3 regions of the Faecalibacterium sp. I3-3-89 genome follow, and region 3 is predicted to be linked to each of the others. Evidence: predicted binding sites of a transcription regulator. Region 3 holds the regulator's gene; each other region holds the start of a gene.

Region 1 (4,577 bases), 410 kb from region 3:
GGGGCCTTCATCGGTATCGAACACGGTGTCGCCCTTCTTGCCCTTGATGACGACAGGAACGATCTCGTCCTTGAATGCGCCGTCCTTGATGGCCTTGTCAGCCTTGATCTGGCTGTTGTAGGAGAACTCATCCAGCTGCTCACGGGTGATGGGGCTGTAGCCGTACTTCTTCTGATAGGTCTCGTTGCTGCAGACATTCTCAGCGGTCATGCCCATGTGCTTGTTGAAGCCGCAGGCATCCCACAGTGCATCGTTGACCATGGTATCGACCAGCTCGCTCTTGCCCATGGGAGAACCCATGCGGTAGCCGTAGCGGGCCTTCTGCAGGGCGAAGGGAGCCATATCCATGTTCTCCATGCCGCCTGCGACCACGATGTCAGCATCGCCAGCCTCGATCATCTGAGCAGCCATGTTGACGCAGTTCAGACCAGAGCCGCAGACCACGTTGACGGTGACGGCGGGGGTCTCGATGGGCAGGCCAGCCTTCAGGGAAGCCTGACGGGCGACGTTCTGGCCCAGACCAGCCTGAATGACGCAGCCCATGTAAACATGATCGACCTGCTCAGGCTTCACGTTTGCACGGTTCAGAGCTTCCTTGATGACGATGGAGCCAAGCTCAGCAGCAGGGACGTTTGCCAGAGTGCCGCCAAACTTACCAATAGCGGTACGGCAGGCAGATGCGATAACAATTTTTTTCATGTTAATAGCCTCCTGAAATGTGTATATTTACGGGGTTTTCGTAAAACGATCTATCAAAAGGCCCGAGAGCCTTTCTGCATGATAAAAGGGATCAGATGGTCTTTCCTTCTGCCTGAAGTTGCTCCACTTTCGCGTGGATGGCCGCTTCTACGTTGGGCGTCACGAACTTGGAGATGTTGCTGCCGTAGCGGGCAGCCTCCTTGACGATGGTGGAGGAAAGGTAGCTCCACTTGATGCTGGTGGCGAGGAACATGGTCTCGATGCCGGGCATCAGTGCGTGGTTGGTCTGCGCCAGCTGGATCTCGTTTTCGAAATCCGTCACGGCCCGCAGGCCCCGCACCATCACCGAGGCGTGGCGCTTCTTGGCGAACTCCACGGTCAGGCCGTCAAAGCTCTCCACCGTCACATTCGGGATGTCCTTGCAGCACTCCTGCAGCAGCGCCACCCGCTCCTCTACGGTGAACAGAGGGTTCTTCGCGCTGTTGATGAGCACTGCCACAATGAGGTGGTCGTTGATCTTTGCTGCCCGCTTGATGATGTCGAGATGTCCTCTCGTGACCGGGTCGAAGGACCCGGGGTAAACTGCTGTTGCCATCGGTATGGTCTCCTTTATCGCCGCGCTTTGGAAAAGCGCAATTTGGTGTTGCCATGATAGCACTTTTCAGTTCCCGCTTCAAGTATCGAGGCATACGCCCCTCGCAACATCGTTAATTTTTAGTCAATTAACGTCACACTGGGGCGCTTTGTCTTGGTACACATTAAGTAAACCATATTGTCAAAATTTTATCAAGTCTTTTTTCAAAAAAATTTGTTTTTGTCGTACCAAATTATCCCCACAAATTGCTAAGATTTTTAGTCACCTTGTCCGTAGGGCTATTTTTTGCGAAAGGGGGCTTGATTCTGCTCTTTGTTAATGTTATAACTAAGTTGAGCAAGTCTGCCTCTGCCGGAGGCATCCGTCCTGCTGTTTCCAAGGATACCGCCGGGATGTGATAAGCCGGTGTCAAAACTGGAAACGAACGGTAAATTTCCGGCAAAGATCTTTGTTCCGCAGGAATGTAAATGGTAAATTTACAATTCTTTTATGTTATTATAGGAGAGGATGGTTTATAATGGATTTTAAGGAAATGTACGCGCAGAAAAAGATGACCGCCGAGCAGGCTGCCGCGCTGGTCAAGAGCGGCGACTGGGTGGACTACGGCTGGTGTGTCAACACCCCTGTGGCCGTGGACGCCGCCCTTGCAAAGCGCCTGCCGGAGCTGGAGAATGTCAACTTCCGCGGCGGCATCCTGATGTGGGTGCCCGAGATCTTCCAGATCGACGATCCTGCTGCCCACATGACCTGGAACAGCTGGCATATGGGCGGCATCGAGCGCAAGGCCATCGCACAGGGCTTTTCGTTCTACTCCCCCATCCGGTATTCTGAGCTTCCCCGCTATTACCGCGAAAGCCCCGACCCGCTGGATGTCGCCGTCTTTCAGGTGACGCCGATGGACGAGCACGGCTACTTCAACTTCGGCCCCAGCGCTTCTCATCTGGGCGCTGTCTGCGAGAAGGCCAAGAAGATCGTCGTCGAAGTCAACACCAATATGCCCCGCTGCCTCGGCGGCATGGAGAACTGCGTCCACGTCTCCCGGGTCACCGGCATCGTGGAGGGCAGCAACCCGCCCATTGGCCAGATGGCCGCTGCCGGCCCCGCTTCTGAGGTCGATCTGAAGGTCGCAAATCTCGTCGTGCCCCAGATCCCCAATGGTGCCTGCCTGCAGCTGGGCATCGGCGGTATGCCCAACGCCATCGGCAGCCTCATCGCCCAGAGCGACCTGAAGGACCTCGGCGTCCACACGGAGATGTACGTCGATGCCTTTGTGGACATCGCTAAGGCCGGCAAGATCACCGGCGCACACAAGCAGCTGGACAAGGGCCGTCAGGTCTACGCCTTCGGTGCCGGCACCCAGAAGATGTACGACTACCTCAACAACAATCCCGAGTGTATGTCCGCCCCCGTCGATTACACCAACGACATCCGCAGCATCTCCGCACTGGACAACTTCATCTCCATCAACAATGCGGTGGACATCGACCTGTTTGGTCAGGTGAACGCGGAGAGCGCCGGTATCAAGCACATCTCCGGTGCAGGCGGCCAGCTGGACTTCGTGCTGGGTGCCTACCTCTCCAAGGGCGGCAAGAGCTTCATCTGCCTGTCCTCCACCTTCTTTAATAAAAAGACCGGCCAGCTGGAGAGCCGCATCCGTCCCACGCTGGAAAATGGCAGCATCATCACCGACACCCGCGCCAACCTGCATTATCTCTGCACCGAGTACGGCTGCGTCAACCTCAAGGGCCTGACCACTTGGGAGAAGGCTGAGGCCCTCATCAACGTGGCACACCCCGACTTCCGTGAGCAGCTCATCAAAGAGGCCGAGAAGATGCACATCTGGCGCCGCAGCAACAAAATCTAAACATCGCCGTATCGGCTCCTGCCGTCTGCGGCAGGAATGGAGTCTCACATGATGGACAAAAAACCGCACATCAAGCCCTACATCTACGGAATGTTGGCGGGCTTTGGTGCGATAAGCCTGAGCATCCTCTTTTTCTTCTTCATCTACCGCTTCGACGGCTTCGGCGACGCCGTCTCCACCATGACCGGCATCCTGATGCCCTTCATCTATGGTGCGGTCATCGCCTACCTGCTCAAGCCGGTGTGCAACACCATCGAGAACTTTCTGCACCGCATCTTCCCCCAGAAGATGCACGGTCTGGCCAATATGCTGGCCATCGCTGCCACCCTGCTCTTCGGCATTCTGGTGGTCTACGCGCTGGTGATGATGGTGGTGCCGCAGGTCATCTCCAGCGTCACCTCCCTCTACTACACGGCCCAGACCAGCATCGCCCGCTTCATGCGGTGGGTCAACACGCAGGACGTCTTTCTGGACAATGCGACCCTGATGGGCTACTTTAACGACGCTTACGATGCCATCACGAGCAATCTGGCCTCTCTGCGCACCACCCTGCTGCCCTCCCTCCAAAACCTGCAGGGCATCCTGAGCAGCGTGGGCGTGGGCGTCATAAACGTGGTGATGTGGTTCAAGAACCTGCTCATCGGCCTTATCGTCGCGGTCTACCTGCTGGCCAGCCGCAAAAAACTTGTCAAGCAGGCCAAGATGATCCTTTACAGCATCTTCAAGCCCCGCTGGGCGCAGCTCATTCAGGAAGAAGTCCTTTACGCAGACCGGATGTTCGGCGGCTTCATCAACGGCAAGATTCTGGACTCTGCCATCATTGGCGTGCTCTGCTACTTTGCCTGCATCGTCTTCAAGTTCCCCAGCGCTCTGCTGGTATCCGTCATCATCGGCGTCACCAACGTCATCCCCTTCTTCGGCCCCTTCATCGGTGCGGTCCCCGCCACCCTGCTCATCCTCATCCAGAGTCCCATCAAGGCCCTCTGGTTCGTGCTCTTCGTTCTGGTGCTCCAGCAGCTGGACGGCAACGTCATCGGCCCGAAGATCTTGGGCAACACCACCGGACTTTCCAGCTTCTGGGTGCTCTTCTCCATCCTGCTGTTTGGCGGGCTGTGGGGCTTCGTGGGCATGATCGTAGGTGTGCCGCTGTTTGCCGTCATCTACGACATCATCAAGAAGCTGGTGTTCCATGGCCTCCGCCGCAACGGCCAGCTCGGGCAGGTAGAAACCTACCATGAAGAGTTCGGCGACCCGGATGACCCGGCTCCCGCCCCTGCCGAAGCAGAGAGCGGGACCGAGATCGTCATCGACTCCGGCGAAGAATAACAAGAACAAGCCCCCATCCTCCCGGCTGCCTCAGCCGGTGAAGATGGGGGCTTTTCTGCGCATTTTTATTCCAGTGGAAAGACCGATAAAGTC
Region 2 (4,577 bases), 560 kb from region 3:
GCCCATGTTGGTATGGCCCACCTCAGAGTTGCCCATCTGACCGTCGGGCAGACCGACTGCCATGCCGGAGGCGTCAATGGTGGTCATGGGGTATTTTGCCATCAGGGAATCGATGAAGGGCTTGTTGGCTGCGGCCACGGCGTTGCCGTAGGTCTCGTTGGGGGTCCAGCCAAAGCCATCCATGATACAGAGCAGAACAGGTTTCTTGGACATAAAAATGAGTCTCCTTTGAAAGTTCAACAAACAGCGCCCGGCTCGATGCCGGAAATGCGGCGCAGCCGGGCGCAGAGAAAGTGTTTTTTCCGTCAGCGCTTACGCTCAGCCCTTGGAGGCGGCGTTAACGATGACAGCAAAGTCGGGAGCCTTCAGGGATGCGCCGCCGATGAGGCCGCCGTCCACGTCCTTCTTGCTCAGCAGCTCCTCGCAGTTCTTGGCGTTCATGCTGCCGCCGTACTGGACCGTGGTAGCCTCGGCCACAGCCTCGCCGTAGACCTCGCCGATGACCTTGCGGATCTGAGCGCAGACCTCCTCGGCCTGCTCGGCGGTGGCGGTCTTGCCGGTGCCGATGGCCCAGATCGGCTCATAGGCGATGACGACATTTGCCATTTGCTCGGCAGTGACATCACGCAGGGCGATTTTGGTCTGCATCCGGACCAGCTCCTCGGTGACGCCCTCCTCGCGCTGCTGCAGGCTCTCGCCCACGCAGATGATGACCTTCAGGCCGGCGTTCAGAGCGGCCAGAGCGCGCTTGTTGACGGTCTGGTCGGTCTCGGCGAAGTACTGGCGGCGCTCGGAGTGGCCGACGATGACGTACTCGACGCCCAGATCCACCAGCATATCTGCGCTGATCTCGCCGGTGAAGGCACCGGACTTCTCGAAGTGGACGTTTTCAGCGCCAACATGGATGTTGGTGCCCTTGGTCTTTGCCACAGCCGTGACCAGATCGGTGTAGGGAGTGCAGATGACGACCTCGCAGGATGCGTCCTTGACGGCGGGGATCAGCTCGTCCACCAGAACAGCAGCCTCGGAGGCGGTCTTGTTCATCTTCCAGTTGCCAGCAATGATAGCCTTGCGCTTTGCCTTATCCATGATATGTTCTCCTTACCTTCTTATTGATAAAAACAGAAAGGTGCGGCGGCGAAACAGCCGCCGCACCCGTTTATGATGCCGGAATTATGCGTTCTGGATGACTGCGATGCCGGGCAGCTCCTTGCCCTCCAGATACTCCAGAGAAGCGCCGCCGCCGGTGGAGATGTGGGTCATCTTGTCGCCCAGACCCATCTGCTGGACAGCTGCTGCGCTGTCGCCGCCGCCGATGACGGTGGTAGCGTCGCTCTCAGCCATTGCCTTGGCCACAGCCAGAGTGCCGGCTGCCAGAGTCGGGTTCTCGAAGACGCCCATGGGGCCGTTCCAGACGACGGTCTTGGAAGCCTTGACCGCATCGGCGAACAGCTTCATGGTCTCGGGGCCGATGTCGCAGCCCTCCATGTCAGCCGGGATGGCGGTGACAGGGACAACGGTGGTCTCGACGGGAGCGTCGATGGGGTCAGGGAAGTTCTCGACACAGGCAGTATCGACGGGCAGGAGCAGCTTGACGCCCTTCTCCTGAGCCTTTGCCATCATCTCCTTGCAGTAGTCCAGCTTGGAGTCGTCGCACAGGCTCTTGCCGACCTCATAGCCCTGTGCCTTGATGAAGGTATAGGCCATGCCGCCGCCGATGATGAGGGTATCGACCTTCTCCAGCAGGTTGGAGATGACATTCAGCTTGTCAGCGACCTTTGCGCCGCCCAGAATGGCGGTGAAGGGACGGACGGGATCGTTCACGGCGTTGCCGAGGTACTTGATCTCCTTCTCCATCAGGTAGCCGACAGCGGTGTCCTTGATGTAGTCGGTGACGCCTGCGGTGGAGCAGTGTGCACGGTGGCAGCTGCCGAATGCATCGTCAACATAAGCGTCGGCCAGAGAAGCCAGCTCCTGAGAGAACTCGGGGATGTTCTTGGTCTCTTCCTTGCGGAAACGGGTGTTCTGCAGCAGGACGACGTCGCCGTTGTTCATGGCAGCGACAGCAGCCTTTGCATTCTCGCCCACGACGTTGTCGTCGTCAGCAAACACGACGGTCTTGCCCAGCTTTGCGCTCAGAGCCACAGCAACGGGTGCGAGGCTGAACTTTGCCTCGGGGCCGTTCTTCGGCTTGCCCAGATGGCTGCACAGGATGACCTTTGCGCCGTCATTGACCAGCTTCTGGATGGTGGGCAGAGCCGCATTGATACGGTTCTCGTTGGTGATGACGCCGTCCTTCATGGGGACGTTGAAATCGCAGCGGACAAGGACCTTCTTGCCGCAGTAGTTCTGATCGTCGATCGTCTTTTTACCTAAACCCATAGTGATTATTCTCCTCTCAATTCATTCTTCGGAATCGAATTTCGCTCACTCTCGGGGCCTTGACCCCTATGACACTATTATAAACAAAATGTGTGTGTATTGCAAGGACGGCGGATGGATAATTTATTAACAAACTTTTCCCGGGATATTCTGGAATTGTGTCTATTTTGACAGTGGCTTGACAAAGAGCAGCCTTTCCATCCCGCGTCCGCCCGGCAAGGCCGGGCTGCGAGGCTCAGTCTCTCCGGAACAGGTCGCGGGTGTAGACCTTCTCCTGTACATCATCAAGGCAGCTGTCATAGCGGTTGGCAATGATGGCCTGACTCCGCTTTTTGAACGCCTCAAGGTCGTTTACCACCTCGCTGCCAAAGAAGGTCGTGCCGTTCTCCAGCGTCGGCTCGTAGATGATGACGGTCGCGCCCTTGGCCTTGATCCGCTTCATGACGCCCTGAATGGAGGACTGCCGGAAGTTGTCGGAGTTCGCCTTCATGGTCAGGCGGTAGACGCCGATGACGCAGGGTTTCTCTTCCCTTGCGTCGTACTCGTTCTCCTCCCCATAGCTGTAGTAGCCCGCCATCTGAAGCACCCGGTCGGCGATAAAGTCCTTGCGGGTGCGGTTGGACTCCACAATGGCCTCGATGAGGTTCTCGGGCACGTCGGCGTAGTTGGCGAGAAGCTGCTTTGTGTCCTTGGGCAGGCAGTAGCCGCCGTAGCCGAAGCTGGGGTTATTATAATGTGTGCCGATGCGGGGGTCGAGGCAGACGCCCTCGATGATCTTCTGGGTGTCAAGGCCCTTCATCTCGGCATAGGTGTCCAGCTCGTTGAAGAAGGAGACGCGGAGCGCCAGATATGTGTTTGCAAACAGTTTGACGGCCTCTGCCTCTGTGAAGCCCATGAAGAGGGTCTCGACATCTTTCTTGATGGCCCCCTCCTGCAGCAGATGGGCGAAGGTGTGGGCCGCCTCCACAAGGCGGTCGTCCTGCATATCCGTACCCACGATGATGCGGCTGGGGTAGAGATTGTCATACAGCGCTTTGGACTCCCGCAGAAACTCCGGGCTGAAGATGATGTTCCTGCACTGATATTTTTCCCGAACCGAAGCCGTGAAGCCCACCGGGATGGTGGACTTGATGACCATGATGGCCTCGGGGTTCACCTTCATCACCAGCTGGATGACCGCCTCCACCGCAGAGGTATCGAAGAAGTTCTTCCGGCTGTCGTAGTTGGTCGGGGCGGCAATGACCACGAAGTCCGCATCCCGGTAGGCCGCTTTCCCGTCCAGCGTAGCGGTCAGGTCGAGATCCTTTTCCGCAAGGTATCGTTCAATGTAGTCATCCTGAATGGGAGACTTTTTGTGGTTGATCTGCTCCACCTTCTCCGGCACGATGTCCACAGCGGTGACATGGTGGTGCTGGCTCAGCAGGGTGGCGATGGACAGGCCGACATAGCCTGTGCCCGCAACGGCAATGTTCAGTTTTTCGAATGCTCTCATGGCTTTCGCTCCTACGACACAACTATAAAATGTTCGACGGCTTCTGTTTTATTGTATCATGAAGCAGGCCGAACAGCAAGCAAGGATAAACAAAAAACACCCTTCCCTCTGCGGAGACCCGCAGAAGAAAGGGTGTCGGACTCACTTATTGGCATCCGTGCTTTTCAGCACGACACCTCAAGCACTTTTGAGCGTAGAGCTGTGATTAGCAGTTCTCAGCGAAGTACTTAATGGTACGGACCATCTGAGAGGTGTAGGAGTTCTCGTTGTCGTACCAAGACACGACCTGAACCTGATAGGTGTCGTCGTCGATCTTAGCGACCATGGTCTGGGTGGAATCGAACAGAGAGCCGTAACGCATACCGATGACATCGGAGGAAACGATCTGATCCTCGTTGTAGCCGAAGGACTCAGAAGTAGCAGCCTTCATAGCAGCGTTGATGGACTCCTTGGTGACGTCCTTGCCCTTGACGACTGCGACCAGAATGGTGGTGGAGCCGGTGGGGACAGGCACACGCTGAGCAGAGCCGATCAGCTTGCCGTTCAGCTCGGGAATGACCAGACCGATGGCCTTAGCAGCACCGGTGCTGTTGGGGACGATGTTCTGTGCGCCAGCGCGAGCACGGCGCAGGTCGCCCTTGCGCTGAGGACCATCCAGGATCATCTGATCGCCGGTGTAAGCATGAACGGTGGTCATGATGCC
Region 3 (4,577 bases):
CCGGGGCCGAGGATGATCGGCTCGATGGGTTCGCTGCCGCCCTCGGTGACGGTCGTATGGTCCGGGCCGAGGTCGATGTCAAAGGGGGCGCGGGGCCGGGGCTTTTCCACCTGCACCGGGACAGGCTCGGGCTGAGACGGGGCAGGTTCGGCAGGCGCAGGTTCGGCAGGCGCAGGTGCGGCCGGCCCGCCGCCCTGCATCATCTGATGGCCCCAGTGGAAAACGCCCGCCAGCCAGCCGGGAGGCTGGATGTGGAACGCCGGAGCCTCCGGCTCTTCTTCGCTGTAGTCTTCCTCGTCCTCGGGGAAGTCGTCGTCATACCCATCGTACTCCTCCGCTTCGGCCTCTTCTGCCGCGCGGGCCGCAAGGCGCTCGGCACGGCGGGCGGCGTTCTGCTCGTGGACCGCGAGGCCCTTTTCGTGGACGCTGCCGCCCACATTGCAGAGCCACTGCCAGCACTCGGCGGGGGTGATGTCAAAGATGTACAGGCTGGCGCAGGCCGCCAGCGCCGCCATGACCAAGTTAGCGGCAGGTCTGCCGCAGAGCAGCAGGAGCGTCCCGCCCAGCACAGCGCCCAGTGCGCCGCCCGAGAGCCATGCACTCATCCCATTCTGATAGCAGGCGGCGGTCATCTGCGCGGCGGTCTGGTCGGTGGGGATGTCCGAAAAGACGATGACCGTGCCGCTGGCGAAGATAAGGCCCAGCATAAGCTTGGCGATGTGGGGCAGGAGGTCTTCGCCCCGGGTGTAGAGGATGGCCAGATAGCACAGCGCCGCCCCCACCACAAAGCTTCCACAGCCGAACAGGCCGAACAGAACGTCGTGCATCGTGCGCCATGCCGAGCTGCCCGGCACGAAGGCCAGCGCCATGAGCACCAGCCCTGCGAACAGGGTGACAAGCCCCGCTGGCATCCGGTCCTGCGACCGTTTTTTGCGGCGCGAGGCGCTGCCCCGCGCGGAAGTTCTGCGTTTTCTTTTTGCCATGATCCCTAAAACCCGTTCCTTATCCTATATATAGAAGCAGGGCGCGCCCGAGGCGGCTCTGTCGGTGACGATGGAAGAATCCCGATACGATTCGATTCTTTCATTGTACCACGGGAAAAGTCAAATGGCAATTTATTTCCCCTCGATTTCTCGGTAGAGCCACGCCAGCGCATCCGACAGCCCGCCCAGCTCGTCGATGAGCTTTTCCCGCACGGCTTTCCGGCCGTCCAGCACGGTACCCACATCCATGACCAGCTCGCCGGTGCGCATCATCAGCTCGGTGTACCGCTTTTCCGAGATGCCGCTGTGGGCCGCGACGAAGCCGGTGATCCGCTCCTGCATCTGCTCGAACCAGCGCATGGTCTGGGGTACGCCCAAGATCATCCCCGAGTGGCGGACGGGGTGGACCGTCATGGTGGCGGTGGGCACGATGAAACTCCGCTGGGCGCTGACGGCCAGCGGGATGCCGATGGAGTGGCCTCCGCCCAGCACCACCGCCGCACTGGGCTTCGAGATGCTGGCGATGAGTTCGGCCAGCGCAAGCCCGGCCTCCACATCTCCGCCCACGGTGTTGAGCAGCACCAGCAGCCCCTCGATGGCAGGGTCTTCCTGCACAGCCACCAGCTGGGGGATGACGTGCTCATACTTGGTGGTCTTCTGGCCCTGCGGGGCTTCCACATGGCCCTCCACCTGCCCGATGACAGTCAGACAGTGGATGGCGTGAGCGCCCCGGGTGCGGTAGACGCTGCCCATGTCCTCGATCTGCTCTTTTTCCAATCGCTGCTGCTCCACGGGGATATTTTTCTCTTCCTGTGCCATTCTCTGCGCCCTCCTTTTTGCTTCATTTCAGCTTGTCCGGCATTCCTGTCGGTTATGCTTCGGCAAAGATTTCTTTGCTTTTGCAAAAAATTGCGCCAAAGGATTTGACATTCTCGCTTCACGATGTATACTTTATACTAGAGATAAGATTGTCAAATAAGTATCATTATTGTACGGAAAAGTACACATCTATTCCTTGCCGGAGCGCCCTGCCGCTGCGCACCTCTCCCCCCGGCGATCCTGCGGACAAAAAGAAAGGAGAACTCCCTATGAATACTCCCGGCAAAGCTTCCCTGCCCGTCATCAAGCGCCTGCCCAAATACTATCGCTACCTGCGCACCCTGAAAAACGACGGCATCACCAGCATCTCGTCCCGCGAGCTGGCCGCCCAGATGGGCACCACCGCCTCGCAGGTGCGGCAGGACTTCAACTGCATCGGCGATGTGAATGGCCGTCAAGGCATCGGCTATTCGGTAGAGAACCTGCTGAACATCCTTGAGGACCTGCTCTTCGGCAACGGTGACCGTCTGCCCACCATCCTCATCGGCTGCGGCCGTCTGGGCAAGGCCGTGAGCCGCTTTATCACCACCGACACCAACGGCTATAAGCTCATCGCCGCCTTCGACAACGCCCCCGACGAGGTTGGCAAGGAGATCAACGGCATCCAGATCCTCCACATCGATGAGCTGGAGACGTTCTGCGCCGAGCATCACCCCGAGGTGGCCGTCCTCTGTCTGCCCCGCAGCGGCGCAGAGGAGATCAGTGGCCGTCTGGTGGCGCTGGGGATCCAGGGCTTCTGGAACTTCTCCCACTACGACCTGTCGGTGTCCTACCCCGATGTCGTCGTGGAGAACGTCCATCTCGGCGACAGCCTGATGAGCCTCGGCTACCGGCTGCGCAATCAGGACTGAGCCATCTTACTGCAAAATGCCGACCCTCTCCGTCAGGCTCTGGCTGGGAGGGTCCTTTCATGAGGAGATTTTTTCGACATGGCAAAGCTTTATTTCCGTTACGGCGCAATGAACAGCGGTAAGAGCACCGCGCTGATGCAGGTGGCCCACAACTATGAGGAGCAGGGGATGCGGGTGTTCATCCTCAAACCGAAGGTGGACACCAAGGGCAGCGGCGACCTCGTGAGCCGTCTGGGCGTCCGCCGCCCCGCCGACCTGCTGGTGCCGCCGGATATGGACCTCGTGGAGGCCGTCCGGGCCGCCAGCAGCGAGGGCAAGCCTCTGGCCTGCGTGCTCTGCGACGAGAGCCAGTTCTTTACCGCCGCACAGGCCGAGCAGCTGTTCATGGTGACGGTGGAGCTGAACATCCCGGTCATCTGCTACGGCCTGCGCTCCGACTTCTCCCTCAAGGGCTTCCCCGGCTCCACCCGTCTGCTGGAGCTGGCCCACACCATCGAGGAGATGAAGACCATCTGCGCCTGCGGCCGCAAGGCCACCTGCAACTGCCGCAAGGTCAACGGCCGCTTCGTCTTTGAAGGCGAGCAGGTGGCCATCGACCTTCAGAACGACGTCCAGTACGTCAGCATGTGCCCCCAGTGCTATTTCCGGGAGCGCCGCGCTTTCTATGCCGCCCGCCGATGATCGTTTTCCCTGATTTCATGCCGTCCGCACGCCGGGCGGCATTTTTTGTATCTTTTCTTCATCCGTGATATATCAGCCAAGGCCCGATTCGCACGTTTTTTGCGCTATTGATATATCAGTTCATGGCCGGAAGTTTCTGTCATCGTCGCTTTTGATGTATACAACGTCCATTCGGCAAAATATGACTTGGTTACAAAATTCTTGCAAATCCGGCCATTCTTTCCCTGTTGCATCCCAGTTTTCTATGCAAATCGTTGAAGTATACAAGTTGCACAGTTTTTGGCCGCAAGTTTATTCATTATGGCAATGACGTCAAAACCGTGCAAAAAATAAGCGCAATATTTGTTCGTTTTCTGCCGCTATCCCTACAATTTGCATCTTTCTTTTTCTTCTTGCCTTTGGTATCATATTTGTATACAACGGATGCTTTGCAGAGGTGTCCGTGCAAGCAGTTGTTTTTTTACATTAGGAGGAGAACGAAAATGAGCAAGGCAATTTCTCGTCGTGACTTTCTGAAGGTCTCCGGCGCTGTGGGCGCTGCCGGCCTTCTGGCCGCATGCGGCGGCTCTGGCAACGCTGGCTCTACCGCCACTTCCACTGCTGCTTCCGCAGCATCCGTGGCCGGCCTGTCTTCTGACCCCGTCACCCTGACCATGAGCTGGTGGGGCGGCGAGTCTCGTCACAACGCCTATCAGGAGGCCATCAAGGCTTTCATGGCTAAGAACAGCACCATCACCATCAACCCCACCTTCGCTGCATGGTCCGGCTGGGAGGATACCATGTCCACCAAGTTCGCAGGCGGCGTCGCTGAGGATGTCTGCCAGATCAACTGGAACTGGCTGTACAACTATTCTAAGAGCGGCCAGACCTTCATCGACCTGAACAGCGTCACGGATTACCTCGACCTGACCCAGTGGGATGAGGCCAAGCTGGCTGCCTGCAATGTGGCAAACGCCCAGCAGTGCGTGCCCGTCTCCATGACTGGCCGTATCTTCTACTGGAACAAGACCACCTTCGACAAGGCCGGCATCTCCTACCCCACTACTCTGGACGAGCTGATGGCTGCCGGCAAGACCTTCCAGGAGAAGCTGGGCGATGACTACTATCCCCTGCATCTGGGCGCATACGACCGTATGATCCTGATGGTCTTCTACCTCGAGTCCAAGTACGGCAAGGACTGGGC

The links. Region 3 encodes Rex, which represses fermentation and respiration genes when NADH is low (regulators of the CRP and FNR family bind a similar motif). Its sites were predicted from a motif close to ATTGTTAANNNNTTAACAAT; they were not measured.
Region 1: coaD (pantetheine-phosphate adenylyltransferase) is a predicted target of Rex. The motif match lies at 1,471-1,490, and genes of this name have one in related genera.
Region 2: MTP38_RS04840 (phosphoglycerate kinase) is a predicted target of Rex. The motif match lies at 2,497-2,516, and genes of this name have one in related genera.

What each region holds. Positions count from the first base shown of each region.
Region 1 is NZ_CP094468.1:880,376-884,952, reverse strand. Features, by position in the region: gene MTP38_RS04205 (acetyl-CoA C-acetyltransferase) at 1-699, opposite strand, end outside; gene coaD (pantetheine-phosphate adenylyltransferase) at 791-1,294, opposite strand; gene MTP38_RS04195 (butyryl-CoA:acetate CoA-transferase) at 1,812-3,158, shown strand; gene MTP38_RS04190 (AI-2E family transporter) at 3,207-4,484, shown strand; gene MTP38_RS04185 (radical SAM protein) at 4,576-4,577, opposite strand, start outside.
Region 2 is NZ_CP094468.1:1,032,277-1,036,853, reverse strand. Features, by position in the region: gene gpmI (2,3-bisphosphoglycerate-independent phosphoglycerate mutase) at 1-213, opposite strand, end outside; gene tpiA (triose-phosphate isomerase) at 319-1,089, opposite strand; gene MTP38_RS04840 (phosphoglycerate kinase) at 1,174-2,382, opposite strand; gene MTP38_RS04835 (nucleotide sugar dehydrogenase) at 2,618-3,856, opposite strand; gene gap (type I glyceraldehyde-3-phosphate dehydrogenase) at 4,080-4,577, opposite strand, start outside.
Region 3 is NZ_CP094468.1:469,967-474,543, reverse strand. Features, by position in the region: gene MTP38_RS02255 (DNA translocase FtsK) at 1-983, opposite strand, end outside; gene MTP38_RS02250 (ClpP family protease) at 1,116-1,802, opposite strand; gene MTP38_RS02245 (redox-sensing transcriptional repressor Rex) at 2,072-2,713, shown strand; gene MTP38_RS02240 (thymidine kinase) at 2,792-3,394, shown strand; gene MTP38_RS02235 (ABC transporter substrate-binding protein) at 3,877-4,577, shown strand, end outside.